3 regions of the Streptomyces sp. NPDC107550 genome follow, and region 2 is predicted to be linked to each of the others. Evidence: riboswitches for the same ligand, from Rfam matches in the RefSeq annotation. Region 2 holds a riboswitch; each other region holds the start of a gene.

Region 1 (9,657 bases), on a different contig from region 2:
CACGACGACGGCCCCACCCCGGTCCGGGCCCCCGAGCACCTCGCGGGCCCCGGCGAGGAGGGCGGACGCGGCCTCTTCCTCGTCCAGCAGCTCGCCGAGAGCTGGGGCTCGGCACGCTCCACCCGCGCCGAAGGCAAGGTCGTCTGGGCCGAGTTGACGGCCCACTCCTGACGTGACCGGTCGACCGGCCCGCGCGCGGACCGGCACGGCGGGGCAGCCGCCCCGCCCCGTCCCTTTCCGTCCCCACACGGTGCGAGGAGTCCCGACTCCTCGGTCCTCCTAGCAGAAGGCAGCCATGACCCCCCACGGCGAAACCGCTACCCCCGTCGTGCTGTACGTGTGCGCCGACCGCGCCCCCGGCGCCCCCGGCGCCGCCGCGCAGTGCGCGCTGTCCGAAGGCGAGGCGTTCGCCCGCGAGCGCGGGCTGACCATCACCGAGGTCGTCACCGACACCTACGGAGAACCCGACCCGGCCCGCCGCAGCGGCTGGCGGCGCGTGCGACAGCTCGCCCGCGAGGGGGACGTCGGCGCGGTCCTCGTCCGCTGGCCGAGCGCCATCGCCCCGGAGTGCGCGCACGAACTGCGCCACCGCGAGGCGGCCTGGCTCGGCGATCACGGGGTGCGCGTGCGCTACACCTGGGCGCCCCTCTCGACCCGGACGGGCGAGACCCGCTGAGTCGCCCTGGGGCCCGCCCCGGTTCGCTGCCGGGCATACGGCGAGGGCGGTCACGTACGCCGGTGTCGTGACCCGCGTACGCGACCGCCCCCCTGGCCGGCGGTCAGCTCAGCTTGTTCACCGCGGTGACCGTCGTCTTCTTGAACGCGGCCACCGGGGCATCCGCGTAGGAGCCCATCTCGCCCCACTGGACGACCGTCACGACGTTGCCGTCGCGGCCCACCGAGAACAGGTGGATGTCGGACGAGCCGCCGGACGTCGTCGTGTGCACGCCGTACACCGTCGCGCCGTCCTTCACAGCGATCCGGCCGTAGTTCTTCTGCGTGGCCTTCACCTGCGGGTCCTGCTGCATCAGCTTCTTCGCGCAGCCCGTCAGATCCTTGCGCAGCAGCGCCGCGAAGTCGGCGGCCCGCTGCGCGCTGCGCTCGACGACCGTCACCTGGAGGGCGTTGGTGTCGAGGTCGGTGCGGTAGAAGCGGTGCATCGTCGTCGAGGGCAGCGCCTCGCCGTAACACATCGGGAGCGGGTCGGGCTGCCCGGAGGTGATCGGGCCCGCCGTCCACGGGGACGAGGGGTGCGGGGGCAGCTCGGAGGCGGACAGGAAACGCGGGTCGGTGACGGCGGCCGCCGGGACGGTCGCCGCGGCGACCGCGGTCACGGCGCCCACGGTGGCCGCCGCCGCGAGCAGCGCGCGCCGCGCCCGCAGCCGGGAGCGGGCCGGGACGGCAGTCGTGGTCTGCGGGTCGGTCGGCGTGAGCGGGGTGGTCGTGGCGTGCGGGTCGGTCGGCGCGTGCGGGGCGGTCGCGGTGCGGGATGCTCTCATCGGTACTTCCCCCATGTCGGCATGACATGACACATGTCGGTGACGCACAAGTCTGTGCGGTTCGGTCACGTCTGTTTGTATTGGCCGCCTTGTACGACACGCGGTACGCCACACCCGTTGCCCCCGTTTTTGTCACGGGTCTGTCACCGGGCGGCTGTGACAGGGCCCATCTTGGCCATGCACCCGACAGGCGGTACCTTCAGTGAGTTGTCGACGACGGCACGACGGAAGCCGGTGAGAATCCGGCACGGTCGCGCCACTGTATGCGGAACGGCTCTTTGGGCCACCGCGAGTCAGACCCGTGGCTGTCGTCTCTGTGCACCACCGATATGGGACGCGAACTCCCGAAGGAGGCTCCGCCATGGCGCAGTCTGTCGCCCAGCCGACCACCACGCCCGCCGCACCGGTCAAGCTCCCGCTCAAGGCCATCGCCCCGTGGGCCGTATTCTTCGGCATCCTGATGCTGGTCCTGCTCTACTTCGTCGGCGCCGAACAGGGCGCCACCTCCGTCTTCAACGGCACCGACGTCCACGAATGGGTCCACGACGCCCGTCACCTGCTCGGTTTCCCCTGCCACTGACCCGTAGGGACCGCGCACCTCATGAACTCCACCACTGTCCGCAACCTGCTGGTGCGGGGCATGCTCGCCGGCCTGGCCGCCGGCGTGCTCGCCCTCGTCATCGCCTACTGGCTCGGTGAGCCGAACGTCGACAAGGCGATCGGCTTCGAGGAGTCGCACGCCGCTCACTCGCACGGCGGCGAGGAGGCCGAACTCGTCTCCCGCAGCCTCCAGTCGACGGCGGGACTCGCCACCGGCGTCCTCGTCTACGGCGTCTCCTTCGGCGGGATCGCCGCGCTCGCCTACTGCTTCGCCCTCGGCCGGGTGGGCCGGTTCAGCCCCCGCGCCACGGCGCTGCTGCTGTCCGGCTGCGCCCTGCTGGCCGTGTACGTCGTCCCGTTTCTGAAGTACCCGGCGAACCCGCCGGCCGTCGGCAGCGGCGACACCATCGGCAAGCGGACCACCCTGTACTTCCTGATGATGGTCCTCAGCGTCCTGCTGGCCGTCGGGGCGACCCTCCTCGGCAAGCGGCTCGTGCCCCGGCTCGGCACGTGGTGGGCCACCGTCGCCGCGGTGCTCGGCTTCGCCGTCGTCGTCGGCCTCGCCTATCAGTTCCTGCCCGTGGTCGACGAGGTGCCCGCGCACTTCCCGGCCGCCCTGCTGTGGCGGTTCCGCCTGTCGGCGCTCGCCATGCAGGTCGTCATGTGGGGCGGATTCGGCCTGGTCTTCGGGGAGTTGGCGCACCGCCTGCTCCAGCCGAAGCAGGCCGCCGCCCGCGCGGTGCCGGCCGCGCGCTGAGGCGTACGACCGCACGTACGGCTCTGTCCACGAGGGTGCGTACGGCGACGAGGGGGTCCGGTGTCCGCCGGGTCCCCTCAGCCGTGCGCGCCCGGGGCGCCGAGCGGCGCGCCGAGCCGGACGTTCCAGCGGCCGGCCCGGCCGCTCAACTCGCAGGTGCTCAGCGGCGCCACGTCACAGCGCCAGTACGCCGACAGGGGTGCGCCGAACGCGTGGACCAGCGCCGCCCGCACGATCTCCGGCTCCACCACGGCGACGACGCGCCCCGCGCCGGACACCTCCGCGTCCAGCCAGCGCCCCACCCGGGCGCACACATCGGCGACGGACTCGCCGCCCCCGGCGCCGTGTCGCGGGTCGGCGAGCCAGCGGGCCAGCTCCAGCGGCTCCGCCTCGCCCACCTCGGCCAGGGTCAGGCCCCGCCAGCGGCCGGCGTCCGGCGCGGCCAGCGCGTCGAGGCAGCGCGCCGCGCCGAGCCCGAGCGCCTCGGCGGTCTCCCGGCAGCGGCGACTGCCGGACCGCACCGCGTCGTCGGGCACCGGCAGCGCCCCGGCCGCCGCGAGCGCCGCCGCACGGCCGGACGCGTCCAGCGGCGCCCCGTCGTCGAAACGGGCCTGCCGCAGCGACGCGTTCAGCGCCGGAGAGACGAACACCACACGCCGGGTCACCACGGCTCCTTCCGCACACGAGGGTGGGGCCGGGCCGTGATCCGGCCCGAGAGCGGCGGCCCGGGTCGGGCCGCCGCGACATCCCTGGGAGACTGTACGCATGGGTACGGAACAGCGCGCGATCCTCGTCATCGGCATCGGTTCGGGCGATCCCGACCACCTCACGCTCCAGGCGGTGAAGGCGATCCGGCGCACGGACGTCTTCTTCATCGTCGGCAAGGGCCCCCACAAGGCGTCCCTCACCGACCTGCGGCACGACATGATCGCGGAGCACGCGCAGGGCCCGTACCGCGTCGTCGAGGTCGAGGACCCGAGCCGCGACCGGCGGCCCATGGACCGCGGCGCCTACATGGCCGCCGTCCAGGACTGGCGCGAGCGGCGCGGGGAGATCTTCGAGCGGGCCATGCGCGAGGAACTGGCGGCGGGGGAGACCGGCGCGTTCCTCGTGTGGGGCGACCCGTCCCTGTACGACAGCACGCTCGGCATCCTCGGCGACATCGAGAGCCGGGGCGCGCTCGCCGTCTCCGTCGAGGTGATCCCGGGCATCACGAGCGTCGCCTCCCTCACCGCCCGGCACCGCATCCCGCTGAACCAGGTCGGCCGGCCCGTCCACATCACGCCCGCCCGCCGCCTCCCCGACCTCGGCCGGGACGACGACGGGGACATCGTCGTCATGCTCGACGCCCACGAGTCGTTCACACAGGTCGAGGACGAGGACCTGTGGATCTACTGGGGCGCCTACCTCGGCACCCCCGACGAACTCCTCATCGCGGGCCCCCTGCACGAGGTACGCGACCACATCAGCCGCACCCGCACGGAGGCCCGCGAGAAGCACGGCTGGATCATGGACACCTACCTCCTCCGCCGCCCGGCCCGGTAGGGGGCGCAGCCAGTGGACGACGAGATTGCGAAGGAGTCCCTGCGCAGGAGGCTGCGCAGGGACCGCGAAGTGCTCCTCTGGAAGCTGGAGGGCCTGTCCGACTACGACGTACGCCGCCCGCTGACCGCGACAGGGACCTCCCTGCTCGGGCTGGTCAAGCACGTGGCGACCGTCGAGGCCCGCTACTTCGGCGAGGTCTTCGGCCGGCCCTTCCCACAGCCGCTGTGCCGCTGGCAGGACGCCGACGGCAGCGACCAGTGGGCGGCCGCCGACGAGACGCGAGAGCAGATCATCGCGTTCCACCGGCGTGCGGCGGAGCACGCGGAGGGGACGATCGAGCGACTGGCTCTCGACACACCCGGGCACGTGCCGTGGTGGCCCGGGACCTCGCCCAACACCGACCTGTTCGCCGTCCTGCTGCATGTCCTCGGCGAGACCGTCCGGCACGCCGGGCACGCCGACATCCTGCGGGAGAGCGTCGACGGGCGCACCGGCATGCGCCCCGGCGCCGACCAGCCCGTCGACGAAGCGGCGCGGGCCGCGCACCGCGCGACGGTCGAACGGGCCGCGCGGGCGGGCGCGTTGCTCGACGGGCGGGAGGCGCGCACTCCGCGGTGACCGTGTGCCGCTGCGGGCCCCGTCGTCGGCGTCCTCCGCGTCCTCCCCGGCCTCGGACGCCCCGGCGGGCGGCCAGGGCCCCGCCGACGCCGAGCGCTCCCAGCCCGAGGCGCCCTCCCCCGAGCCGGTGCGCCCCGCGGGCCCGCCGGACGGCACCGAGCGCCGCTCCGGCCTTCCGCGCCCCGCGGGTCAGCCGGCCGCGACGGACCCTGAGGCCAGCCCCTTCAGGGGCGCGGGGAACTGCGCGCCCAGCTACGACGCACCCGGCACTCTGGGGCGCTGCCCCAGACCCCGCTCCTCAATCGCCGGAGGGGCTGGAAGTTTGCGCTCAGGCCAACTCCCTAAGGGACGCGGGGAACTCTCAGCCTGTGATCGTCCAGGTCGTGGCGTTCTGTTCCACCGCGAACGCGGTCACGCCCGGGAGGGTTTCCAGCCAGGCGCGGGCACCGGCGCCCCGGGCGTAGGCGGCGGTGGCCACGGTGTCCGCCTCCGTGAGGGTGGGGGCGAGGACCGTGAGGGAGGCCAGGGCGTGGGCGGGGGCGGCGCCGGTGTGCGGGTCCACGATGTGGCAGCCGCGCTCGGCCGGGCCCGACGTGGCGACCGCGAGGGGGCCCGTGGCCGCGTCGAGCCGGGCGACGAGCGCGCCCGGGTTCAGCGGATCGCTGATGCCGATGTTCCAGGGGCCGCCGTGGAGCTGGACGTCACCGCCGCCGTTCACGCAGACCTGCCGCGCCCCCGCCGCCCGCAACAGGTCGGCCGCCCGTTCCACCGCCCACCCCTTCACCAGCCCGCTCGGGTCGAACGTGCCGTCGTACCACGCCGAGAACCAGCCCTCGCTGCGCCGCCGCGCCGCCTCGCACAGCGCGACGACCTCGCCGACCTCCTCCGCCGCGTCGTCCACCGGCTCGCCGCGCCGCAGCCGGCTCACCGCGCTGTCCGCCCGGAACGGGGAGAACACCGCGTCCACATGGTGCAGCAGGCCCTGCGCCGCGTCGACCGCCGCCCGCAGCACGTCCGTCGGCTCGTCCTGCACGGTGATCGAGAACACCGTGCCCATCGTCCGCACCACCCGGTGCAGCCCGCGCCCCTCAGCCACGGGTCCGGTCCACCGCGCTCTGGAGGGAGGCGATGTATCCCTCGCTCGTGTAAGTCGCCCCGGACACCGTGTCGATACGGGCGCTCTGCGCGGTCAGCGTCTCCCGCACGAGCACCGGCACGGCGGAACCGCTGATCTGGACGCTGCGCGGATCGCCGTCCGGCCTGCGCACCGCCGTCGCGCTCGTGATCCGCGCCCCGCGCAGGGTGAGCCTGACCTGCACCGGCCCGTACCGCGTCTGCACCGTCGAGCCGGTGACCGTCCGCGCGGCGCCGCCGCCCCCGCCCGACGACGAGGGCGCGGACACCGCACCGGACGGCGCGGCCAGATGCGTCACCTGATGCGGTTTCAGGGACAGCGCGAGGACCGTCACGGCGACGGTCGAGACCGTCGTCAGGAGGATGCGGCGAAGCGAATGGGCGCGCATGGCGGGGCTCACAGTTCGAAGGACTCGTGGTGGATACGGGAGGCGGGCACGCCTGCCGCGCGCAGCGCGTCGTACGCGGTCACGGACATGCCGGGCGGCCCGCACAGATACACGTCGTGGAACGCGAGGTCGGGCAGCAGCCCGCGCAGCCGCTCCGCCGTGAGCGGGACGCGGGTGCCGTCCGGTCCGTTCAGCGCGTACACCAGACGGGCCCCGCGCGCGGCCGCGATCTCCTCCAGCTCGGCGCGCAGCGCCAACTCCTCGGCGCTGCGCGCCCGGTAGAGCAGGGTGAGGTCGCCGGGCGCGGCGGGCAGCGTCTCGAACAGCGTGCGCAGCGGTGTGATCCCGGTGCCGCCCGCGATCAGCAGCACCTTGCCGCGCGTGCGCCGCCGCGCCGTCAGCGCCCCGTACGGGCCCTCCGCCCACACGCGCGTGCCGCGCGGCAGGGTCGCCGCGGCCGCGCTGTGCCCGCCGAGCGCCTTGACCGTGATGCGCATCAGGTCACCGCGCGGCACCGCCGACACCGAGTACGGGTGACAGGCGTTCCACATGCCCGGGGCGAGGAACCGCCAGCGCAGGAACTGGCCCGCCCGCACCCCGAGCCGATCCAGGCGCCGCCCGCGCAGCCACACCGAGTACACCTGCGGCGCCTCCCGCACGACGGCCTCCACGCGCAGCCGGTGCCGCAGATTGAGCCGCAGCGGTGTCAGCACCCGGAACCAGAGCACGAGGCCGGCGGCACCCCCGTACAGCGCGTACCAGGCGGCGCGGGCCGGGGCGCTCGCCACGAAGTCGGCGCCCAGGGCGAGTTGGTGCCAGAACGCCAGGAACACGGCCGCATACGTGAGCAGATGCAGGTGGTACCACGTCTCGTACCGCATCTTGCGGCGCACCGCGCGCACCGACGTGTACCCCACGAGCAGCAGCAGCGCGGCGCCCAGCGTCCCGCGGATCATGTCGGGCAGGTCGAGAACGACGGTGTCGATCTCCCGCACGGGGTTCACCCCCGCCTGCGCCGCGTAGCCGAGCGTGATGAGCACGATGTGCGCGAGCAGCAGGCAGATCGTCCAGCGGCCCGCCGACGCGTGCCATCGGGCGGCGCGGTCGCTGCCCACGCCCGTCTCCAGCCACGGCACCCGCGCCATCAGCGCCACCAGCAGCGCGCACATGTACCCGCAGGCGAGGCCCGTGAGGCGGCCCGCGCCCGTCAGCCAGCCGGCCGCGCCGACGACCGCGCCCGTGTCCCGCCACCACAGCGCGAACAGCGCGAGGCCCCCGGCCCAGGCCGCCGCGAGCAGCGGGACGGCGGGCGAACGGCGGCGCGCGGCCGGCTCGCGGTGGCGCCGCCGTGGCGGGCGGTGGATCGCGGTGGCCATGTGGGGCTCCTCACGGGCGGTGGGCAGCCCACTGTGGCCGCGGAACCTATGAGCGGGCTCTGAAGTCGGCCTCTCGCGGCGCGTTCAGAGGAAACCCAGAGGAAACTCAGAGATCCTGGGCGGGCCATGAACCCACGCCCCGCCGCCCTGACCCGCCCCGACGGCAGCCCCGTACGCGTCCTCGTCGTCGACGACGAACCCGACCTCGCCGAGGTCGTCACCGGCGCCCTGCGCTACGAGGGCTGGGAGGTGCGCTCCGCCGCGAGCGCCGACGCCGCCGTGCGCGAGGCCCGTACGTTCCTGCCCGACGCCGTCGTCCTCGACATCATGCTGCCTGACCGCGACGGCCTGAGCGTGCTGCGCGAACTGCGCGCCGGGCAGCCGCATGTGTGCGTCTTGTTCCTGACGGCCCGGGACACCGTCGAGGACCGCATCGCCGGGATCACGGCGGGCGGCGACGACTACGTCACGAAGCCGTTCAGCCTCGGCGAACTCGTCGCCCGGGTACGGGGACTGCTGCGCCGGGCCGGTATGACGCGCGAGCGCGCCACGGCGGCCCTGCTCACCGTGGGCGACCTGGAGATGGACGAGGACGCCCACGAGGTCACCCGCGCGGGGCGGCCGGTGGACCTGTCGCCGACGGAGTTCCAGCTGCTGCGCTGCCTGATGCGCAACGCGCGTCGCGTGCTCAGCAAGGCCCAACTCCTCGACCTCGTCTGGTCCTACGACTTCGGCGGCCAGGCCCATGTCGTCGAGCTGTACATCTCCTACCTCCGCAAGAAGATCGACGCGGGCCGCGAGCCGATGATCCACACCGTGCGCGGCGTCGGCTACGTCCTCAAGCCGCCGACGCTGGAGGCCGGGGCGAGCGAGAACGCGGGCCCGGCCCCGGCGCCGGCGCGGGGCCCCGAGGACGCGGAGAGCGGCGCGTGAGGCGGGGCGAGCGCCCGGAGCGCGGGGAGGGGGCGGAGGGTCCGGCGGGCCCGAGCGGGGATTCGGCGGGCCAGGGGGAGGGTGCGGCGGTCCCGGGCGGGGGTTCGGCAGCTCCGGAAGCTGAACCGGCAGCCCGGGGTGGGGGATCGGCGGGCCCGGACAGGGGCGCTGCGGCGGTGTCGGAAGCCGAGGCGGTGGTGCCGGGCGGAGAACCCGGGGCCCCGTCCGCCGGATCCGATGCAGTCCCGGACCGCAAATCGGCTGGCCCGCGCCGGAGTTGGCGCAAGCCGCGGCTATCGACTCTGCGTGCCCGGCTCACCGCCGGCATGCTCGTCCTGCTCGCCGTCGGTTGCGCGGCCGTGGGCGGCGCCGCCGCGCTGGAACTCGGAACCTTCCTCACCGGCCGCGTCGACCAGCAACTCACCGACACCGGGCCCGCGTTCGCCGCCAGCCTCGAACACCCCTCCGCCGGCCGCGACGACCACGACGGCGACGAACGCGGCGACACCCGCCGCCAGGCCGCCGGCACCCTCGGCGTCCGCATGGTCGCGGGCACCGTCACCAACGCCGCCGTCGTCCGCCACGACAGCAACCCCGCCGCCCTCAGCGTCACCCTCACCCCCGACGACGCCCGGCGCCTCGCCGCGCTCCCCGACGACGGCAGGGGCCACTCCGTCGAACTGTCCGCGCTGGGCGCCTACCGCGTCCAGGCCCGCCCGGGACGCGACGGCGACGTGCTCGTCACGGGGCTGCCGCTGGAGCCCGTCGAAGCGGCCGTGCACCGCCTCGAACTCGTCGCCGCGCTC
Region 2 (9,657 bases):
CGCCGGTATCGACCTGGAGACGTTCTGGGTGACCTGGCTGGAGCGCACCCTCGCGGACCTGGAGCGCTGAGCACCGCGGCCGCCCCGGCGCGTTCGGTCCCGTACGAGGGATGCCGCCGCCGGTCGGCCCGGCGGCGGCATCCCTCATGAGGAGCCCGGCGCGTCAGTGGCGCCGGCCCTCCGCGCCCCGGCGCCGCAGGTAGAACGCGCCGCCCGCCAGCGCGACGGCGACCAGCGCGCCGCCGCCCGCCATCGTGAGCGGCCCGTAGTCCCGCGCCGAACCGCCGAGCCCGCCGCGCACCCCGCCCACCGGCCGGGACGTCGCGGAGATCGTCGGGCTCGCGGAGACCGTGACCGGCTTCGGCCCGAGGACGCTGCCGTCGGTGCAGACGATCACCATTTGGTACGTGCCGGTCGCCACGCCGGACCAGGTGGCGACGCCCGCGGCGAGTGTCGCGTGTCTGCCCGCCGCGAAGACCGCCTGCCCTTCGCTCAGGAGAGCTGCCTCGCCCCGGCCCTGCGGGCAGGCCCCGGTCCGGGCGACGACGGAGGAGTCGGCGACCGTGACGGTGATGTCGTCCCTGGCGGCCGCGGACGCGTCCGGCGCGGCGAGCGCCAGGGGGAGGGCCGCCGCGGCGGTGACCGTGAGCCCCGCTCGCGCGCCTATGGAGGTGGTACGCATGATGTTGCCTGCCTTCCGGCGCACGGGAGGCGGTACGTCCCGTGCCCCGCCCGAATCGGCAAAGCCCGTGCTGCCTGAGGCTCACCCAACGTGCGGTCGGGCGGGCGCGCACGCGCAGTCGGCCGGGCAGGTGACGCGTTCCATCGTCCGGCCCACGCCCCGGGGCCCTCGTCCGGCCCACGCCCCGGGCGTGCGGCTCAGCCGGTCGTCACCGTGCGCTCCGGCGAGAACGCGCCCCACGTCCCGTCCGGCAACTGCGCCCGGATCTTCACGCGGTGCCGTACGCCCTTCTCCGCGCCGACGTAGAAGCTGTACGTGGCCCGCCCCTTCGGCGCGCTGTCGCCCCACATCACGGTCGTCGCCTGCTTCCCGTCGAGGAACACCTGATAGGCCGGTACGTCACCGCCGGTGCGCGGCGGGGTCCAGGCGAGGGCGATGGAGTACGCGCCGTCCGCCCGCCGCGTCGATGCCCGGAACTCGGCCGGCGCGGTGTCCGGGCCCTCCGCCTTGCCGTGCGCGGTGGTCAGCCGTACGGGGGTGCTCGGCCGCGAGACGTTGTCGGCGGCGTCCCTGGCCCGCACCGTGAACGTGTACGCCGTGTCCGGCCGCAGGCTCGTCAGCAGCGCCTTCGTCCGCCCGCCCGGCACGCTGTGGATCTTCGTCGTGCCCTGGTAGACGTCGTACGAGACCACGCCCCTGGTGTCCTTCGCCGCGCGCCACGACAGCGACACCGCGTGGGCGCCCTGGACCGTGCCGCGCAGGCCCTCCGGGCGGGTCGGCGGTTCGCGGTCCTCGGCGACGGCGGCGGGCGTCGTCACCGTGACGCGGCGGCTCGCGGGGCCTGTGGCGCCGTCCGTTCCGCGCGCCCGCACGCTGAACACGTACCGCGTCCTCGGGCGCAGGCCGGTGACGTCCACCATGTGCCGTTCGGCGGGGAGGCGCAGGACGCGGGTCGCGCCGCGATAGACCTCGTAGCCGGTCACGGGGGCGGTGCTCACGGGACGGTTCCACATGACGTGGACGGTGGTGGCGCTGCCCGCCTGCGCGGTGACGCCGACCGGCTCGGACAGCGGGCGGTCGCCGCCGGCGGCCGCGCCCGGGGTGCCGGTGTCCAGGAGGCCGCAGGCGGTGAGGGTGGCGAGCAGGGTGAGGGTGCAGGCCGTGTGGGGGAGTGTGCGGTGGGGGAGGGGGCGCACGGGTTGCCTTCCGCCGGAACCGGATTGGTACAGACCTGTATCCCACGCCCGGGCCACCCCCATCAACCCCCTGAACGAGAGCGCGGGTTGGGCACGCAGGAGCCCCGGTGACTGTCAGCCCCGTCAGGGGCGCGGGGAACTGCGCGAGCGGCCACGACGCACCCGGCACTCTGGGGCTCTGCCCCAGGCCCCGCTCCTCAATCGCCGGAGGGGCTGGGTGTTGGCGCTGAGGCAAGTCCCCCAGGACCCCGGGGCCGGAGGCTGGGAGCGGGCGCTGAGGCCAGCTCCCTCAGGGGCGCGGGGAACTGCGCGAGAAGTCCCACCGGGGCTGCACCCGAGGCGCAACCTTCACGCACCCGGCACTGGGCCGCCGAGGTCACCGCTTGCGGTAGTCGTACGCGTCCGACGCCGCCGCGACAACCCCCTCCAACCCCGCCCCGCCCCGCGCAGCGGTCACCGCCGCCACCGCCCCCTCGACAAAGGGCGCATCCACCAACCGCGTACCGTCAGGGAGTTCATCTCCCTCGGCGAGCAACGCCTTCACCGTGAGGACCGAGCTGCCGAGGTCCACGAGGACGGCGACCCCGGCTCCCTGGTCGACCCGCGCCGCCGCCGCGACGATCCGCTCCGCGCTGGTGCCGAGCCCCCCGTCCTCCGTGCCGCCCGCCGCCGCGACGGCCGCCGAGCCGCCGCCCCCGGCGAGCCCGACCGCGAGCCGCGCCACCGACTCCGCGACCTCCTCGCTGTGCGACACCAGCACGATGCCGACCGCCTTGCCCGGGTCACTCATCAGTCCCGCCCCTCAGCGGTCTCGGCCAGCGCGGCGAACAGCAGCGCCGCCGACGTCGCCCCCGGGTCCTGATGCCCGATGCTGCGCTCACCGAGATAACTGGCCCGCCCCTTGCGCGCCTGCAACGGCGTCGTCGCCGCCGCGCCGTGCGCCGCCGCCTCCCGCGCCGCCGCGAAGTCCCCGTCCTCCAGGGCTCCTACTGCCGGGACGAGCGCGTCGAGCATCGTCTTGTCGCCCGGCGCCGCCCCGCCCAGCGCCGCCACCGCGTCCACGCCCGTGCGCAACGCCCCTGCCAGCGCGGCCGGTTCGACCTCGGTAGCGTCTCCGAGCGCCTTGCCGGTGCGCCGCAGCAGCGTCCCGTACAGCGGGCCGGACGCGCCGCCCACCGTCGAGATCAACTGGCGCCCCGCCAGGGTGAGTACGACACCCGGCGTGTCCGGGGCCTCCTTGTCGAGGACGTTCTTCACGGCCGTGAACCCGCGTTGCAGATTGCTGCCGTGGTCGGCGTCGCCGATGGGGGAGTCGAGGTCGGTGAGGTGAGCGGCCTCACGGTCCACCGCCTCGGCGGTCGTCGCCATCCAGCGCCGGAAGAAGTCGGCGTCGAGCACGTGAACTCCTTGCTTCGTAGGTAGGTAAGTACGTAGGTACGTAAGTGCGTGGCTCACATGCCCCAGCGCAGGCCCGCCGTGCTGACCGGCGCGTCCCACAGCCGCAGGATCTCCTCGTCGGCCTGGCACAGGGTGACCGAGGCGCCGGCCATGTCGAGGGACGTGACGTAGTTGCCGACGAGCGTGCGGGCGACCGGCACCCCCCGCTCCGTAAGGACGCGCTGGACCTCGGCGTTGAACCCGTACAGCTCCAACAGGGGTGTCGCGCCCATGCCGTTGACGAGGACGAGGACGGGCGCCGTGGGGTTCAGGTCCTCCAGGACGGCGTTCACGGCGAAGTCCGCGATCTCGCCCGAGGTCATCATCGCCCGCCGCTCCCGGCCCGGCTCACCGTGGATGCCGACGCCCAACTCCAGTTCCCCGGGCGGCAGATCGAAGGTGGGGGAGCCCTTCGCCGGCGTACTGCACGCGCTGAGCGCCACGCCGAAACTGCGCGAACTCGCGTTCACCTGACGGGCGATGGCCTCCACCCGCTCCAGCGGCAGGCCCTCCTCCGCCGCCGCGCCCGCGATCTTCTCCACGAACAGCGTGGCACCGGTCCCGCGCCGCCCGGCGGTGTACAGGCTGTCGGTGACGGCGACATCGTCGTCGACGAGGACCTTGGCCACCTGGATGCCCTCGTCCTCGGCGAGTTCGGCGGCCATGTCGAAGTTGAGCACGTCACCGGTGTAGTTCTTCACGATGAACAGGACGCCCGCCCCGCTGTCCACGGCCGCGGCGGCCCGCACCATCTGGTCGGGCACCGGGGAGGTGAACACCTCGCCCGGGCAGGCCGCGGCGAGCATCCCGGGCCCGACGAACCCGCCGTGCAGCGGCTCGTGCCCCGAACCGCCGCCGGACACCAGGGCCACCTTCCCCGCGACCGGCGCGTCCCGGCGCAGGATGACGCGGTTCTCGACGTCCACGGTCAACTCGGGATGCGCGGCGGCCATCCCCCGCAGAGCATCGGCGACGACGGTCTCGGCGACATTGATCAGCATTTTCACGCGTACCTCCGGGTGAGGCTGGCAGAGGGGCGCCCGCCCTGAGTCCGTGCAGTTCAGGGCCGGTGCCTCGGGCGGACGGCTGCTGGAGTGCTCTCGGCAGTATCGACCTTGCCAGGGCCGCCGTCACGTGCCACGCCTCCGCTGCCCGCACGCGCGTCGCGGGAACAGGGGGAACAGGGGGACAGCGGAAACAGTGGCGCTGGACGCAGGGCCTCGCCGTCACCGCCGAACGGGTGGCATGATCCATCCGGTCCGGCAGGCGCCGGACGTCCAAGGGGGGTTCCATGAGGCTGTTCGTCGCGGTCCCGGGCACGGTGCTGGCCCTGCTCATCGCCGTCTGCGGCGTGGCCGCGATCAGGCGGGGGTGGGTCATGCCGTTCAACCGCGGACGCGTCCTGCGGCCACGCCTCTACGGGTGGGGCCAGTTGGTCATCGCCGCCGCGCTGTGCTGGCAGATGGCCCTCCTGGTCCTCCCCCTGCCCGAGAGCACGGACGGCCTCTCCGAGCAGGTCCGCAGCGGCGTGGCGGTCGGCGGGAGCGCGCTGATGCTGGTCGGCATCATCGTCATCATGCTGAGCCAGCGGGCCGGGAGGAGGAGCTGACACCCGCCGCCGGAGCCGGGGCGCACCGGTCGACCGGCCCGGGGCGGCGGGCAGGCGCCATGAGAGGATGGCGCGCGTTATTGGGCGACGGCGGGAAGAGGAAGCCGGTGTGAATCCGGCGCGGTCCCGCCACTGTGATCGGCGAGCCGGTTCCGACAGGCCACTGTCCCTTAGGGGGCGGGAAGGCCGGGACCCGCGGTGACCCGAGAGCCAGGAGACTCACGCCGCCGCCCCCTCGACGGATTCCGGGGCGGATCTCCCCGGTGAGGGGAAGGCGCCGTATGGCGAAGAAGAAGCGGACCGTCCGCGCGGGCACGGGCACGGACGAGGCGCGCGCCGACCGGCCCAGCGGGGTCGTCGTCTGCCGGGACTGCTGCTGCGGCAGCGTCAAGGTCCCCGGCGACCACCGGGCGCAGACGGCCCGCCTGCGCGAGAGCGTCCCGGTGCGGATCTCCGAGTGCCTCGACGTGTGCGACCAGGCGAACGTCATCGTCGTCCAGCCCTCCGCCGCCGGTCGCGCCGCGGGCGGCCGCCCCGTCTGGCTCGGCCTCGTCAACGACGCCGACGCCACCGAGGACATCACCGCCTGGGTACGCGCCGGAGGCCCCGGCATCGCGCCGATGCCCGGCACCCTCGACCTGTACGTGTTCCAGCCGCCCCGCCGCGTCCGCCAGGCGACGGCGTCATGAACACCGGCGCCGCGCCCGCCGAGAAAGCCGCGCCCGCCGAGGAAGCCGCGCCCGCCGAGGAAGTCGAAAGGGCCCTCCGCGAAGTCGCCGCGCTCGGCGGGTTCTTCGCCCTGCCCGTCGAAGCACGGCGCCCCGCGACACCGCCCACCGTCGGCGATCCGGCGCCCGTCCCCGGCGATCCGACGCCCGCCCCCGCAGACCCCGGCGACCAGCCCACCCCCGCCGAGCCACTGGCCGCCGGTTTCCCCGCGCGGGCGCACGCCGTCAACCTCCGGTACTCCACGCCGCAGGCCCGTATCGGCGTGTCGATCGCCCACCTCGGACTCGCCGCCCGCCTGTGGTCGCCGCTCCTCGCCTGCGCCCTCCTGCACGGCGTCCTGCCCGACCTCCGCGCTGTCCGCTGGGCCGGGCCCGACAGCACCTCCCTGAGCCTGCCGCGCGCCGAGGGACTGCGCGCCGACGCCGTGCCCGACCTCGCCGCCGCCCTGTACGCGCAGGTCACCGGCCCCCTCGACGCGGTGGAGAGCGCCCTCGACGTGAAGGTCGCCCCGCGTCTGCTCGACGGCAACCTCGCCTCCGCGCTCTTCGGCACCCTGGGCGTCCTGCTGCGCGCCCACCCCGGCCTGCGCCCCGAGCTGACCGGCCTCGCCGACCGGCTCCTGACCACCGGACGGCTCGCCGGAACCGGGCACACGTACGGCCCCGGCCTCGCCTTCCGGCGCCGGAGCTGCTGCCTGTACTACCGCGCCCCCGGCGGCGGCCTCTGCGGCGACTGCTGCTTCGCGGGGCGCTGACCCAGGGGCATTCTGCTTCGAACGCCCCGCGCCCGGCACGGATGCCCCGCGTCTGACGGGGTAGGGACCCGGCGCGCCCCCACGGGACCGTTCGTCGCAGCGGCCGAGGGCGCGCACCCCCGGCCGCGACGGCCCGGGGAGACGCACGGGACGCCGCGGCCGACCGCCGCGCGCAAGGGGAGGCGGGCATGACGACACCACAGGGAGCGGGCGCCACGGTCCAGGCGGTCGTGGTCTACGACGGGCGGGTCCTGCTCGCCACGCACGACGCGCACGGCTGGGCCCTGCCCTCGGGCACCGCCGAGCCGGGCGAGAGCGCCCAGGCGGCCGCCGCCCGCGTCGTCTACGAGCTGAGCGGCTACCTCGCCGACGGCACCCAGGCGCTCGACCCGGCCGGTGACGGCACCCAGGCCGTCATATGCCAGCTTCTGAGTGAATCCCCTTCCGAGGGAGCCTCCCTGACGCCTGATCAGCTCCGCTGGGCCGCGCCCGACGAGGCAGGCGGCGCCGAACTGTCCGAAACCGTACGCGACTACTTGCGCGGCCACACTCCCGTGTGAGGACCGCCCGACCTTGGGCACCCGAAGGACAGGCCGATCGGCCCGCACATGTGGAGCCCGTCGGCCATGGACAAGGGGGCGCACCGACCCTGGGAACGGGGCCGCCGCGCGCGCCACCATGGAAGCCGGGCCGGAGAAACCGGCCCGAGCGCCCGACCCGACGAGAGGAGCGACCCCATGGGCATCTCCTGGACGACGGGCAACGGCAGCACCGTCACCGCCGCCACCGCACGCACCCGCACCGCCCACCTGCTGGAGAACGCCGGACACGACCTCGGTGACCAGGGGGTGTACGACGCCCTGCTCGTGGTCTCCGAACTGGTCACCAACGCCGAACGCCACGCGGGCGGTTGCACCTACCTCGGACTCGCGCTGAGCCAGGACGGCCGCCACCTCGACATCACGGTCGGCGACGACCGGGGCGACCGCGCGCCCGCCGAACGCCCGCGCGGCGAGGACACCGCCGAGGGCGGCTACGGCTGGCCCGTGGTGCACCGCCTGTGCCGCACGGTCTCCGTCGTGCCCCACGACACCGGCGGCAAGAGCGTCCACGCGACCGTCCCCGTCGAACAGCACGAGGACACCCTCGCCGCGACCTGACCGCTACCGTGACGGCCCATGACCGTCCTCATCATCGGCGGCACCGGCTTCCTCGGTGCCGAACTGGTCCGCCAGGCGTCCGCCGCCGGTCACCCCACCGCCGCCACCTACGCCACCCGCCCCGGCAGCGACCCGCACGCCGACTGGCACGCCCTGGACTGGCCGCCGCTCTCCTGGAGTCGGCGTTCGGCGACGCGTACGGCGTGCTCCACCTCGCCGGGCCCGACGCCGTGAGCCGGTACGAGCTGGGCGTGCTCGTCGCCCGGCGCGACGGACTCGACCCCGCCCGGCTGCCGCGCGCACGCAAGGCGGACACCGGGCGCCCCGGCGCGCTCGACGTGCGGCTCGACAGCCGGGCGACCCTGGCCGGGCTGCGGACCCGACTGCGCGGCGCCCGCACGTTCCTGGCACCCCGGCCCCCGCTCCCGGGGCCCAGCGAGGGATGAGTACGGCGACTCAGGCGGGGCGGGGGAGGCGGCGGAGAGGATGAGGGTCCCGGTTCCCGCCGTCCGTACGGACCCCGCCCCTTCCCGGAGAAGCCCGTGCTCAGCAGCCTCGCCGCCCGCCTCGTCCCCGCCTTCGGACGGCTCACCGTCACCAGCGACGAGGAGGCCGTCCTCGCGCCCGGCAGCCTGCTCGTCGCCAACCACACCGCACTCGCCGACCCGGCCGTCGTCCTCGCCGCTCTGCACCGGATCGGCGCCCGCCCCGTCGTCATGGCCGCCGCCGGACTCTGGCGCGTCCCGGGCCTCGGACGGGCGCTGCGCCGGGACGGGTTCGTGCCCGTGCAGCGGGGCGACCGGCGCGCCGCCCACGCCCTCGACCTCGCCGCCGCTGCGCTCACCGAGGGCCGGCTGCTCCTCATGTACGCGGAAGGCGGCATACCCCGGCGGACGGGTTCGGGGGAGGCGGCACCCGGCCCGTTCCGCGGCGGCGTCGCCCGCCTCGTGGAACGCACCGGCGCCCCCGTCGTCCCCGTGGGGCAGGCCGGCGCCCGCCGCATCGGCTCCGGCGGCCCGGCACGGCAGCTCGCCGGGATCGCCACCGCCCCGCTGCGCCGCCCCGCGCTCCACGTCCACGTCGGCGCCCCGCTCTCCCCGGCCGGCGACCGACGGACCGTCACCCGGCAGGCGCACCTCGCCGTGACCGACGCCTGGCGCGTCGCCGCCGCCCACCTCGGCGCACCCACCGCACTCGCCGCCTGACGCCAACCAGACGCTGACGTAAGGGAGTTACGCCCCCTGGAGGGAACTCGGCGAGTCTGGCCTGTTTGCGGTCGCGCGTTCCGGCTATCCGGGTGCTATGGCCACTTCACGAGACAACAACGAGACGCATACGCAGGGCCGCGCGGGTCAGAACGCGGCGGACGCGACCGAGAAGGCCGCGAGCCAGACCCGTAAGGCCGGCGAGAAGGCAGAGCAGAAGACCACGAGGAAGACGGCGCAGGCCACCAAGAAGGCCACCGGCGCCGCCACCAAGGCGACCGAGGCGGCCACGGGCGCGGCGGGGAAGGCGACCGAGAAGGCCGGTCAGCAGGCCCAGGCCGCCGGTTCCAAGGCCGGCCGGGTCGTCGGCACCGCCGCGAGCAAGGCCGCCGACACGATAGGTGCGGGCGCGGCGGTGGCGGGGCAGGTGGCGTCCGCGGCGACGACCGCCTGGACCGTGCTGAAGAACCGCAAGGCGATCGCGGCCGGCGCCACCGTCGGCGTCACCGCGCTGACCGCCGCGTCCTACGCCGCGGGCCGCCGCGCCGAACGCGGCACGCAGGGCCCGCTGACCCGCCTCACCGGCGGCCGCGTCTGACCCGCGCCCGCCCGGCGGCGGTCACGGCCGGTGCCGTACCTCGGTGAGAAGCCCGTAGAGCACGACGTTGCCCTGATAGCCGGTGCGCGCGCTGTACGTGCCGCCGCAGGTGATGACGCGCAGCTCCGGCAGGCCGGTCGCGCCGTACACCCGCCGGTCGGGGAAGCGGCTCTTGTCGACGACGTCGATGCCGTGGATCTCGAAGACGGCCGTGCTGCCGTCGCGCCGGTCCACCTCGACGTGCTGCCCCTTCCGCAGGGCGCCGAGGCCGTAGAAGACGGCGGGCC
Region 3 (9,657 bases), on a different contig from region 2:
TCTTCGTGGCGCTCGGCGCCTTCGTGATGACGCTGGTCGGCGGCTGGACCGCGCGGAGGGTCACCGACCGGCGCCACCTCGTGCTCGGGCTCGCCGGCGGGCTGATGCTCGGCGTCGTCGGCCTCGACCTGCTGCCGGAGGCCCTGGAGGCGGCCGGCGGTCCCGTGTTCGGCGTGCCGGCGGCGCTGCTGCTGTTCGTCGCCGGGTTCCTCGCCGCGCACGTCCTCGAACACCTCCTCGCCCAGCGCCAGGCCGCCCACGGCGGCGACGAGCACCCCGACGGGCGCGTCCCCGAGGTGGGCCTGACCGCCGCCGCCGCGATGGTCGGGCACAGCCTGATGGACGGCATGGCGATCGGCGCCGCGTTCCAGGTGGGCGGCGGCATGGGCATCGCCGTCGCGCTCGCCGTGATCGCCCACGACTTCGCCGACGGCTTCAACACGTACACGCTCACCCGCCTGTACGGGAACGCCCGCCGCAAGGCGATGATCATGCTGTTCGCCGACGCGTGCGCGCCCGTCGTGGGTGCCGCGTCCACGCTCCTGTTCACCATTCCGGCGCAACTGCTCGGCGGCTATCTCGGCTTCTTCGGCGGTGTCCTGCTCTACCTCGCCGCCGCCGAGATCCTGCCCGAGGCGCACCACGACCACCCCGCCCGCTCGACCCTGCTGTGCACGGTCGCGGGCGCGGCGTTCATCTGGCTCGTCGTGGGCCTGTCCGGCGGCTGACCGGATCACGGCCCGCAGCGCTCCACGAGCCGCCGCGCCACGCCCGGCAGCCCCGCCCAGTGCAGATGCAGATAGCTCGCGTGCACCCCGCCGCGCACGAAGCCCTCCACGCGCCGGGTCGGCGTGTGCATGCCCCACGCGGGGGACGGGCCCGCGCCCGGCTCGATCACCGTGCGGTGGAACTCATGCCCCCGCACCCGTGTGCCCGCCGGCGCCAGCACGCTGTCCGTCACCGCGACCGCGTCCCGGTAGCCGAGCGTGAGCCGCCCCGACATCGCCGCCCGTGCGTCCAGCACCCCGCACATCGGTTTCCCGTCGAGCGACCGCGCCAGATACAGCAGCCCCGCGCACTCGGCCACCACCGGCGCGCCGGACGCGGCGAGCGCGGCGACCTCCTTGCGTAGCCGCTCGTTCGCGGACAGCTCGGGCGCGTACATCTCGGGGAAGCCGCCGCCGACGACGAGGGCCCGCGTGCCCGCCGGCAGCGTCTCGTCGCGCAGCGGATCGAACGGCACGACCTCCGCGCCCGCCGCCCGCAGCAGCTCCGTGTGCTCCGCGTACGAGAACGTGAACGCGGGGCCGCCCGCCACGGCCACGACCGGCCGCCGCGCCCGCCCAGGACCCGGCCCCGCGTCCGTGCCCGGGTTCACGTCCGTGTCCGCGCCCGCGTCCGTCTCCGCGCTCCACGGCTCGGCCGCGAGCGGCGGCGCCGTGCGCGCGAGGGCCAGCAGCCCGTCCAGGTCGCACCCCTCCCGCACCATCCGCGCCGACGCCCGTACGGACTCCAGCGCGTCGGCGCTGCGCTCCGCGACCGGCACCAGGCCCAGGTGCCGGGACGGCGTCGCCACCTGCGGCGTGCGGCGCAGCGCCCCGAACACGGGCACGCCGACCTCCTCCAGCGCCTGCCGCAGCAGCTCCTCGTGCCGGTCCGAACCGACCTTGTTGAGGATCACGCCCGCGAGCCGCACCTGCGGGTCGAACGACGCGAAGCCGTGCACGAGCGCCGCCACCGAACGCGACTGCGACGACGCGTCCACCACCAGCACCACCGGCGCCTTCAGGAGCTTCGCCACATGCGCCGTCGACGCGAACTCGCCGCCGCCCGACGCGCCGTCGAACAGGCCCATCACGCCTTCCACGACGGCCAGTTCACAGCCCCGGGCGCCATGCGCGAACAGCGGCGCGACCCGCTCGGGCCCGCACATGAACGCGTCCAGGTTCCGCCCAGGGCGGCCCGTGGCCAGCGCGTGATAGCCCGGGTCGATGTAGTCCGGGCCCACCTTGTGCGGCGACACGGCGAGCCCGCGCTCGGCGAACGCCGCCATCAGGCCCGTCGCCACCGTCGTCTTGCCCGAGCCGGACGCGGGCGCCGCGATGACCAGCCGGGGGACCTCGCCTACCACTCGATGCCCCGCTGGCCCTTCTGACCCGCGTCCATCGGGTGCTTCACCTTCGACATCTCCGTCACCAGATCGGCGAACTCCACCAGTTCGGCGGGGGCGTTGCGGCCGGTGATGACGACGTGCTGGGTGCCGGGCCGGTCGCGCAGCACCTCCACGACCTCGTGCACGTCGATCCAGCCCCAGTGCAGCGGATAGGCGAACTCGTCGAGCACGTACAGCTTGTACGTCTGCGCCGCCAGGTCGCGCTTGACCTGCTCCCAGCCCTCGCGGGCCTTCTCCTCGTTGTCCGTGTTGTCGCCGTGCAGGCCGCGCTGGACCCAGGACCAGCCCTCGCCCATCTTGTGCCAGGCGACCGTGCCGCCCTCGCCGGAGGCGCCGAGCACCTTGAGCGCGTTCTCCTCGCCGACCTTCCACTTCGCCGACTTGACGAACTGGAACACCCCGATCGGCCAGCCCTGGTTCCAGGCCCGCAGCGCGAGCCCGAACGCCGCCGTCGACTTCCCCTTGCCGATGCCCGTGTGCACGAACACCAGCGGCCTGTTGCGGCGCTGACGCGTCGTCAGCCCGTCGTCGGGCACCACACTCGGCTGTCCCTGCGGCATTACGCGGCCCTCCTGTTGCTGCGGTCGGTTCCCTGTACGTCCTTGACGAGCCCGGCGATGGCGTCCGCCCGCAGCTCCTCCAGCGTGACGGCCGGCCCGCCGAGCCGCTCCGCGAGCCGCGCGGCGAGCCCGAGCCGCACCATGCCGCTCTCGCAGTCCACGACCACCGACGCCGTGCCCTCGCCCGCGTGCAGCCCCGCCGCCCGCTCCGCGAGCCGCACCGGCTCCGGGCCGCCCGTCGCCCGGCCGTCGGTGACGACCACCATCAGCGGGCGGCGCGCCGGGTCGCGCAGCCGCTCCACGCGCAGCACGTCGTGCGCCTTCAGCAGCCCGGCCGCCAGCGGTGTGCGCCCGCCGGTCGGCAGCGACTCCAGGCGGGCCGCCGCCGCGTCCACGCTGGAGGTCGGCGGCAGCGCCACCTCCGCGCCCACGCCCCGGAACGTCACCAGGCCCACCTTGTCGCGCCGCTGATAGGCGTCGAGCAGCAACGACAGCACCGCGCCCTTCACCGCGCCCATCCGGCGCCGCGCCGCCATCGAGCCCGAGGCGTCCACGACGAACAACACGAGGTTGCCCTCGCGGCCCTCGCGCGTCGCCTGCCGCAGATCGTCGCGGCGCACCACGAGCCCCGGCCCGCTGCGCCCGCGCGCCCGCTGATGCGGCGCCGCCGCCTGCACGGTCGCCGCCAGATGCAGCTTCGTCAGCGGCCCGCGCGGGCGCGTCGAGCCCGTCGTGCGGCCGTGCTCGGTGCGGGCCCGCGAGCGCCGCCCGGCCGCGCCCTCGCCGAGCCCCGGCACGCTCAGCGTCTTCGTACGGAACGGCTCGCCCGCGCCCACGGCCTGCTGCTCGCGGCCCGCTCCCGCCGGGGCGCCGGCCGGGGCCTCCTCAGGCGCCTCGCCGGGGGCGTCCGGGGCGTCCGGTGCCTGCTCCTGCTCCCGGTCCTGCTCCTGGGGGCGGTCGGCCGCCGTCCCGTCGTCGGGGCCCGCGCCCTGCGGGGGGACACCGCCTCCGCCGCCGTCCGGGCCGCCGCCGTCCGGGCCGCCGTCGTCCGTGCCGTCGTCGGGGCCGTCCGTGCCGTCGTCGTCGCCGGGGCCGCCCTCGGGCTCGGGCGTGGGCGGCTCGGGGTCGGGCTCCGGGTCGTCGTCGGGCGCGAACTCCTCCAGCGTCTCGTCCAGCTTGTCCTCGTCGAGCCCCGGCGCGTCGAACGGGTTGCGGCGCCTGCGGTGGGGCAGCGCGAGCAGCGCCGCCTGCCGCACGTCCGCCGACTCGACCTCCCCGCGACCTGCCCAGGCCGCGAGCGCGGTCGCCGTACGCGCCATCACGATGTCCGCCCGCATGCCGTCCACCTCGAACGCCGCGCAGGTCGCCGCGATCTGGAGCAGCGCCGCGTCCCCGAGCACCACCTCGGGCAGCAACTCCCGTGCCGCGACGATGCGTTCCCGCAGGGCGCGCTCCTCGTCGGCCCAGCGCGCGGCGAACGCGGCCGGGTCGTTCTCGAACGCGAGGCGCCTGCGCACCACTTCGACCCGCTCGCGGGGCTCGCGCGACGCGGCGACCTCGACCGTGAGCCCGAACCGGTCCAGCAACTGCGGCCGCAGCTCGCCCTCTTCGGGGTTCATCGTGCCCACGAGCAGGAACCGCGCCGCGTGCCGCACGGACACGCCCTCCCGCTCGACGTGCGAGGCGCCCATCGCCGCCGCGTCCAGCAGATGGTCGATGAGATGGTCCGAGAGCAGGTTCACCTCGTCCACGTACAGGACGCCCCGGTGCGCGGCGGCCAGCAGACCCGGCTCGAACGCCTTGACGCCCTCCGCGAGCGCCTTCTCGATGTCCAGCGAGCCGACGAGCCGGTCCTCGGACGCGCCGACCGGCAACTCGACCATCCGCGCGGCCCGTTCGGTGCCCTCAGCGCCCTCAGCGCCCCCCGCGTCCCCGGGGTCCGTGTGCGGGCCGTCCGGGCACCCCGGGTCGGGGTCGGCCGGGTCGCAGGAGAAGCGGCAGCCGGCCACCACGGGCACCGGCGGCAGCAGCGCGGCGAGCGCCCGTACGGCGGTGGACTTGGCGGTGCCCTTCTCGCCGCGCACGAGGACCCCGCCGACCGCCGGAGACACGGCGTTGAGCAGCAGGGCGAGCCGCAGGTCGTCCTGGCCGACGAGCGCGGTGAACGGATACAGGCTGGGCATCAGCTGTCACCTTCCGGTGGGGGGAACGGGGCACAGGGCAGGGGGAGTCGGGGTCCGGCGGCGCTCACCCGGGCGCCCCCGGCGGCACGAACGGCAGCCCCTCGGGAGCGCCCCGCTCGATCAGCCGCCACAGCGCGTCGGTGTCCGCGTGCTCGGCGATCAGATCACCGAGCAGATCGAGCTGCTCCTCGCGCAGCGCCGCGAACGACGTGTCCGGCGCGGGCGTGAACCGCCGCCCGGCCGCCGCCGCCACCCGGCGCAGGAACGCCCGCCGGAAGCCGTCCGACTCCAGCGAACCGTGCCAGTGCGTGCCCCACACCGCCCCCACCCGGCACCCGTCCAGGAACGGCTCTCCGCCGAGCACGTCGGCGACGCCGTGATGGATCTCGTACCCCTCGACGTGCTCCCCGAGGGCCTCCCCGGCCGGCCGGGCGAGCGTCTTCTCGCGCGCGAACGTGACCCGCACGGGCAGCGCCCCGAGCCCGGCGACCGCCCCGGCCCGCGACTCGACGTCGTCCTCGACGTGCTCCCCGAGCACCTGGAACCCGCCGCAGATCCCCAGCACCGGCCGCCCCTCGGCGACCCGCCGCGCGAGGGCGTCCGCGAGTCCGCGCTCCCGCAGCCACGCGAGGGCCCGTACGGTGCCGCGCGTGCCCGGCACCACCACGAGGTCCGCGTCGGCCAGCTCCTCGGGCCGGTCCACGAATCGGACGACGACGCCCGGCTCGGCGGCCAGCGCGTCCACGTCCGTGAAGTTCGACATCAGCGGCACCGCGCACACCGCGACCCGCAGCACGTCCTCGCCGACCGGCGGCGCCACGACCGACTCGCGCACCGCGCCGCGCAGGGAGACCCGCAGGCCGTCCTCCTCGTCGATGCCGAGCCCGTGCCGGTAGGGCAGCACCCCGTACGTGGGCCGCCCGGTGAGGTCCTTGAGCATGTCGAGGCCCGGTTCGAGCAGGCTCACGTCACCGCGGAACTTGTTGACCAGATACCCGGCGACCAGCTCCTGGTCCGCGCGGGCGAGCAGCGCCGTCGTACCGAAGAACGACGCGAAGACACCGCCCCGGTCGATGTCCCCGACGACCAGGACCGGCAGCCGGGCGGCTCGCGCGACGCCCATGTTCACGATGTCGGTGCGGCGCAGGTTGATCTCGGCCGGGGAGCCGGCGCCCTCGCAGATCACGGCGTCATGACTGCCCCGCAGCTCCTCCAGGCATCCCACGACCGTGTCGAGCAGCGCTTCCTGCCGCCCGCCGCGCAGCCCGGCCCCGGCCCCCGGTCCTTCGGGCCCGCCGAAGAAGCCGCGGGCGCTCAGCTCACCGACCGGCTTGCCCAGCAGGACGACCTGGCTGCTGCGGTCGCTGCCCGGCTTGAGCAGCACGGGGTTCATCAGCGCGCTCGGCTCGACGCGCGCGGCCTGCGCCTGCATGGCCTGCGCCCGCCCGATCTCGGCGCCCTCTCGCGTCACGAACGAGTTCAGGGACATGTTCTGCCCCTTGAACGGCGCCACTTTCACGCCCTGGCGCGCCAGCCAGCGGCAGATCCCGGCCGTCACCACGCTCTTGCCCGCGTCCGACGTCGTCCCGGCGACCAGCAGGCCGCCCCCGCGCTTGCCGCTCATCGCCGGCCCGCCCACAGCATCCGCACGCCCACACACACTCCCAGTGCCAGTACCGACACGCGGCGCGAGAGCCGCACCGCCCGTTCCACATCGCCCACCCGGACCGCGCGGCCCGGCGCGTTGAGCACGGGCCGGTGCTCGACCCGCCCGCCGTACGCGAGGGTGCCGCCGAGCCGGACCCCGAGCGCGCCCGCGAACGCGGCCTCCACGACCCCGGCGTTCGGGCTCGGATGCCGCTTCGCGTCGGCGCGCCAGGCCCCCAGCGCCGCCGTGGGCCGCCCGCCGGCCAGGACCGCGAGCACCCCCGTCAGGCGGGCGCCGGGCCAGCCGGCGACGTCGTCGAGACGGGCGGCGGCCCAGCCGAACCTGCGGTACCGGGGCGACTTGTGCCCCACCATCGCGTCCAGGGTGTTCACCGCGCGGAACGCGAGCAGCCCCGGCACCCCGCCGACCGCGCCCCACACCAGCGCGCCGACCACGGCGTCGGAGGTGTTCTCGGCGACGGACTCCACGACTCCGCGCGCGATGCCGTCCGCGTCCAGGTGCTCGGGATCGCGCCCGCACAGCCGGGGCAGCAGCTCCCGCGCGAGTTCCACGTCCCCGGCCTCCAGGGCGGAGCCCACGGCCCGCGCCTCCCGGCCCAGCGAGGTGCCGCCGAGGACGGCCCAGGTGGCGGCGGCGGTCAGCGCGGCGGTGGCGGCGGGGGAGCGGCGCAGGGCGCGGGCGGCGAGGCTGCCCGCGGTCGCGGCGGTGCCCACGCAGAGCGCGGTGTGCAGGGCGCCCCGGCCGCGGTCGTCGCGCCACAGCAGGCGCTCGGCGGCGGACGCGGCCCGGCCGAACGCGGCGACGGGATGCGCCCGGCGCGGATCGCCCAGGAGGAAGTCGACGAGAAGGCCGGCGGCGGTGCCGTACGCGTACGCGCGCTCGGCCCGCCGGACGCCGCGCGGGGCGAACATGGCGGTAGTTGTCCTCACTCAGGGTGTCCACGCCCTGGTTCGACGAGAACGGCGGCGAGAGTTCCTGGCTCACCCCCGGCGAAGGGGGCTGACAGTGGCGGGACCGCGCCGGATTCGCACCGGCTTCCTCTACTGCTGCCGTCAATGGCGGGGGAAGTCCATCACGCCCCGCGAAGGGCAGTCAACTCGCGGTTGACCAGTGGGACCTTCGTCATACGGGGACGGCGCCGCGACGCCCGTACGGCGGTGGCGGACACGGCGAGGGGCGGGGTACGGGACATGCGCGTCCCGTACCCCGCCCCTTTCCGAGCCGGATGCCGGTCAGGCCACGATGAGGAAGATCCCGTAGCCGACGGCGGCCGCGCACAGCGCGAAACAGAGGTACGCGCCGGAGGCGACGGCCGCGGCCGAGCCCCCCTCGCGCGCCGCGCTCTCCCGCTTGGAGAGCCCGACGATGCCGAGCGTGAACAGGCCCACCAGGGCCACCGTGACCACGAGGCTGACGCCGAAGACGGAGCCGAGGGCCGCCCAGTCGATCTTCATAGCTGGTCCTGCTTCCTTACAGCGTGGCGCCGGCGGGGCGCGGCGGGTCGGCGACGGCCGCCGGGGCGGCGGCTGCCGCGGCGGGCAGGTCCTCGGCGAGGAGCGCGCCGGCCGGCGGGGGAGTGACGGCGGCGATGGCCGTGGTCACGACGCCCGCGGGCTCGGCCGCCGGGGTGTCCGCGCCGATCGTGTCGTCGGTGACGTTGGTGTGGTCGATGGAGTCGCGGCGCGAGAGCTTCCAGATGATCCCGGAGCCGGCCACGAGCAGCGCGGCGGTCAGGCCGATGCCCCACGGGCCCTGCTTGGTGAGGAACTCGGCGCCCGCGCCGACCAGACCGGCCGCCGGCAGGGTCAGGCCCCACGCGACGAACATCCGGGTGGCGGTCGACCAGCGGACGACACCGCCCTTGCGGCCGAGGCCCGAGCCCATCACGGCGCCGGAGCAGACCTGCGTCGTGGAGAGCGAGAAGCCGATGTGCGAGGAGGCGAGGATCGCCGTCGCGGCACTGGTCTGCGCGGCGAAGCCCTGCTGCGGGGCGAGGTCGGTGAGGCCCTTGCCCATGGTGCGGATGATCCGCCAGCCGCCCAGGTACGTGCCGAGCGCGATGGCGAGGCCCGCCGAGACGATGACCCACAGCGGCGGGTCGGCGTCGGGGGCGAGGACGCCGCCGGTGATCAGGGCGAGCGTGATGATGCCCATCGTCTTCTGCGCGTCGTTGGTGCCGTGCGCGAGGGAGACGAGGCCGGCCGAGGCGATCTGCCCGGCGCGGTAGCCCTTGGCCGTGGCCTTCTGGTCGGTCTTCTTGCTGATCCGGTAGGTCAGGCGCGTGGCGAGCATCGCGGCGAGGCCGGCGACGATCGGCGCGGCGACCGCGGGGAGGAGGACCTTGGTGACGACCGTGCCGCCGTTGACCGAGGACCAGCCCATCGACATGACCGCGGCGCCGATGAGGCCGCCGAACAGGGCGTGCGAGGAACTGGACGGCAGGCCCACGAGCCAGGTCAGCAGGTTCCAGAGGATGGCGCCGACGAGCGCCGCGAAGATGACCTCGGTCTTGAGCCCGTCCTCGTTGATGATGCCGCCGGAGATGGTCTTCGCCACCTCGACGGAGAGGAAGGCCCCGAGGAGGTTCAGCACGGCGGACATGGCCACCGCCGTCTTCGGCTTGAGAGCGCCAGTCGAGATGGTCGTCGCCATCGCGTTGGCGGTGTCGTGGAAACCGTTGGTGAAATCAAAGACCAGCGCGGTAACGATCACGATCGCAAGGAGCAGCGTGATGTGTTCCATTTACCCAGGCTTCGGTTGGACGTCAGTGGCAGGTTGAACGTAGGCAAGCCGGGTGAACGGAAGATGAACTGGGACGGGCGTCCCGGTGACCCGAAGCGGAGGGCCGCCGCCCGGCAGTGCCCGGGGCGGCGGCCCGCGTTCCGTTCGCACCCTCCCCAGGATGGGTCCGGAACCCGTCCACGGGCCCGGAATCCCAGGCTCCGCGGTGCGTGCGGGACGGGTTCCCGATCAGCCGCGCGCAAACCGCCGCAACTGCTCCTGGCTCCCGTTGAAGAGATTCTGATCACCCGGGAGACGGCCCTTGTTCGCGTACTGCCAGAACGTCCAGTA

The links. A riboswitch is a leader RNA that binds a small molecule or an ion and turns the genes downstream of it on or off. The one in region 2 is predicted to bind cobalamin.
Region 1: it holds a riboswitch for cobalamin, as region 2 does, so the genes downstream of both, ACZ7LY_RS19190 (CbtB domain-containing protein) here and ACZ7LY_RS24220 ((2Fe-2S) ferredoxin domain-containing protein) in region 2, are expected to answer to the same signal.
Region 3: it holds a riboswitch for cobalamin, as region 2 does, so the genes downstream of both, ACZ7LY_RS26765 (cobalamin biosynthesis protein) here and ACZ7LY_RS24220 ((2Fe-2S) ferredoxin domain-containing protein) in region 2, are expected to answer to the same signal.

Annotation. Positions count from the first base shown of each region.
Region 1 covers NZ_JBVKBC010000013.1:67,810-77,466, reverse strand. Annotated here, with positions in the region: gene ACZ7LY_RS19205 (ATP-binding protein) at 1-171, shown strand, start outside; gene ACZ7LY_RS19200 (recombinase family protein) at 296-676, shown strand; gene ACZ7LY_RS19195 (hypothetical protein) at 780-1,499, opposite strand; cobalamin riboswitch at 1,678-1,822, shown strand; gene ACZ7LY_RS19190 (CbtB domain-containing protein) at 1,861-2,079, shown strand; gene ACZ7LY_RS19185 (CbtA family protein) at 2,101-2,856, shown strand; gene ACZ7LY_RS19180 (histidine phosphatase family protein) at 2,934-3,521, opposite strand; gene cobF (precorrin-6A synthase (deacetylating)) at 3,622-4,401, shown strand; gene ACZ7LY_RS19170 (DinB family protein) at 4,414-5,019, shown strand; gene ACZ7LY_RS19165 (FAD:protein FMN transferase) at 5,381-6,076, opposite strand; gene ACZ7LY_RS19160 (FMN-binding protein) at 6,108-6,542, opposite strand; gene ACZ7LY_RS19155 (ferredoxin reductase family protein) at 6,551-7,918, opposite strand; gene ACZ7LY_RS19150 (response regulator transcription factor) at 8,045-8,851, shown strand; gene ACZ7LY_RS19145 (sensor histidine kinase) at 9,178-9,657, shown strand, end outside.
Region 2 covers NZ_JBVKBC010000020.1:103,796-113,452, forward strand. Annotated here, with positions in the region: gene ACZ7LY_RS24185 (PadR family transcriptional regulator) at 1-70, shown strand, start outside; gene ACZ7LY_RS24190 (hypothetical protein) at 164-682, opposite strand; gene ACZ7LY_RS24195 (fibronectin type III domain-containing protein) at 880-1,878, opposite strand; gene ACZ7LY_RS24200 (PTS-dependent dihydroxyacetone kinase phosphotransferase subunit DhaM) at 2,255-2,668, opposite strand; gene dhaL (dihydroxyacetone kinase subunit DhaL) at 2,668-3,276, opposite strand; gene dhaK (dihydroxyacetone kinase subunit DhaK) at 3,330-4,322, opposite strand; gene ACZ7LY_RS24215 (hypothetical protein) at 4,607-4,924, shown strand; cobalamin riboswitch at 5,022-5,145, shown strand; gene ACZ7LY_RS24220 ((2Fe-2S) ferredoxin domain-containing protein) at 5,206-5,613, shown strand; gene ACZ7LY_RS24225 ((2Fe-2S)-binding protein) at 5,610-6,407, shown strand; gene ACZ7LY_RS24230 (NUDIX domain-containing protein) at 6,596-6,967, shown strand; gene ACZ7LY_RS24235 (ATP-binding protein) at 7,145-7,567, shown strand; gene ACZ7LY_RS24240 (hypothetical protein) at 7,586-7,801, shown strand; partial or broken gene ACZ7LY_RS24245 (dTDP-4-dehydrorhamnose reductase) at 7,726-8,013, shown strand; gene ACZ7LY_RS24250 (lysophospholipid acyltransferase family protein) at 8,110-8,772, shown strand; gene ACZ7LY_RS24255 (hypothetical protein) at 8,870-9,370, shown strand; gene ACZ7LY_RS24260 (class F sortase) at 9,392-9,657, opposite strand, start outside.
Region 3 covers NZ_JBVKBC010000026.1:19,458-29,114, forward strand. Annotated here, with positions in the region: gene ACZ7LY_RS26740 (ZIP family metal transporter) at 1-728, shown strand, start outside; gene ACZ7LY_RS26745 (cobyrinate a,c-diamide synthase) at 734-2,131, opposite strand; gene cobO (cob(I)yrinic acid a,c-diamide adenosyltransferase) at 2,125-2,733, opposite strand; gene ACZ7LY_RS26755 (magnesium chelatase subunit D family protein) at 2,733-4,916, opposite strand; gene ACZ7LY_RS26760 (cobyric acid synthase) at 4,981-6,540, opposite strand; gene ACZ7LY_RS26765 (cobalamin biosynthesis protein) at 6,537-7,496, opposite strand; cobalamin riboswitch at 7,533-7,654, opposite strand; gene ACZ7LY_RS26770 (hypothetical protein) at 7,818-8,039, opposite strand; gene ACZ7LY_RS26775 (inorganic phosphate transporter) at 8,056-9,327, opposite strand; gene ACZ7LY_RS26780 (lysozyme) at 9,556-9,657, opposite strand, start outside.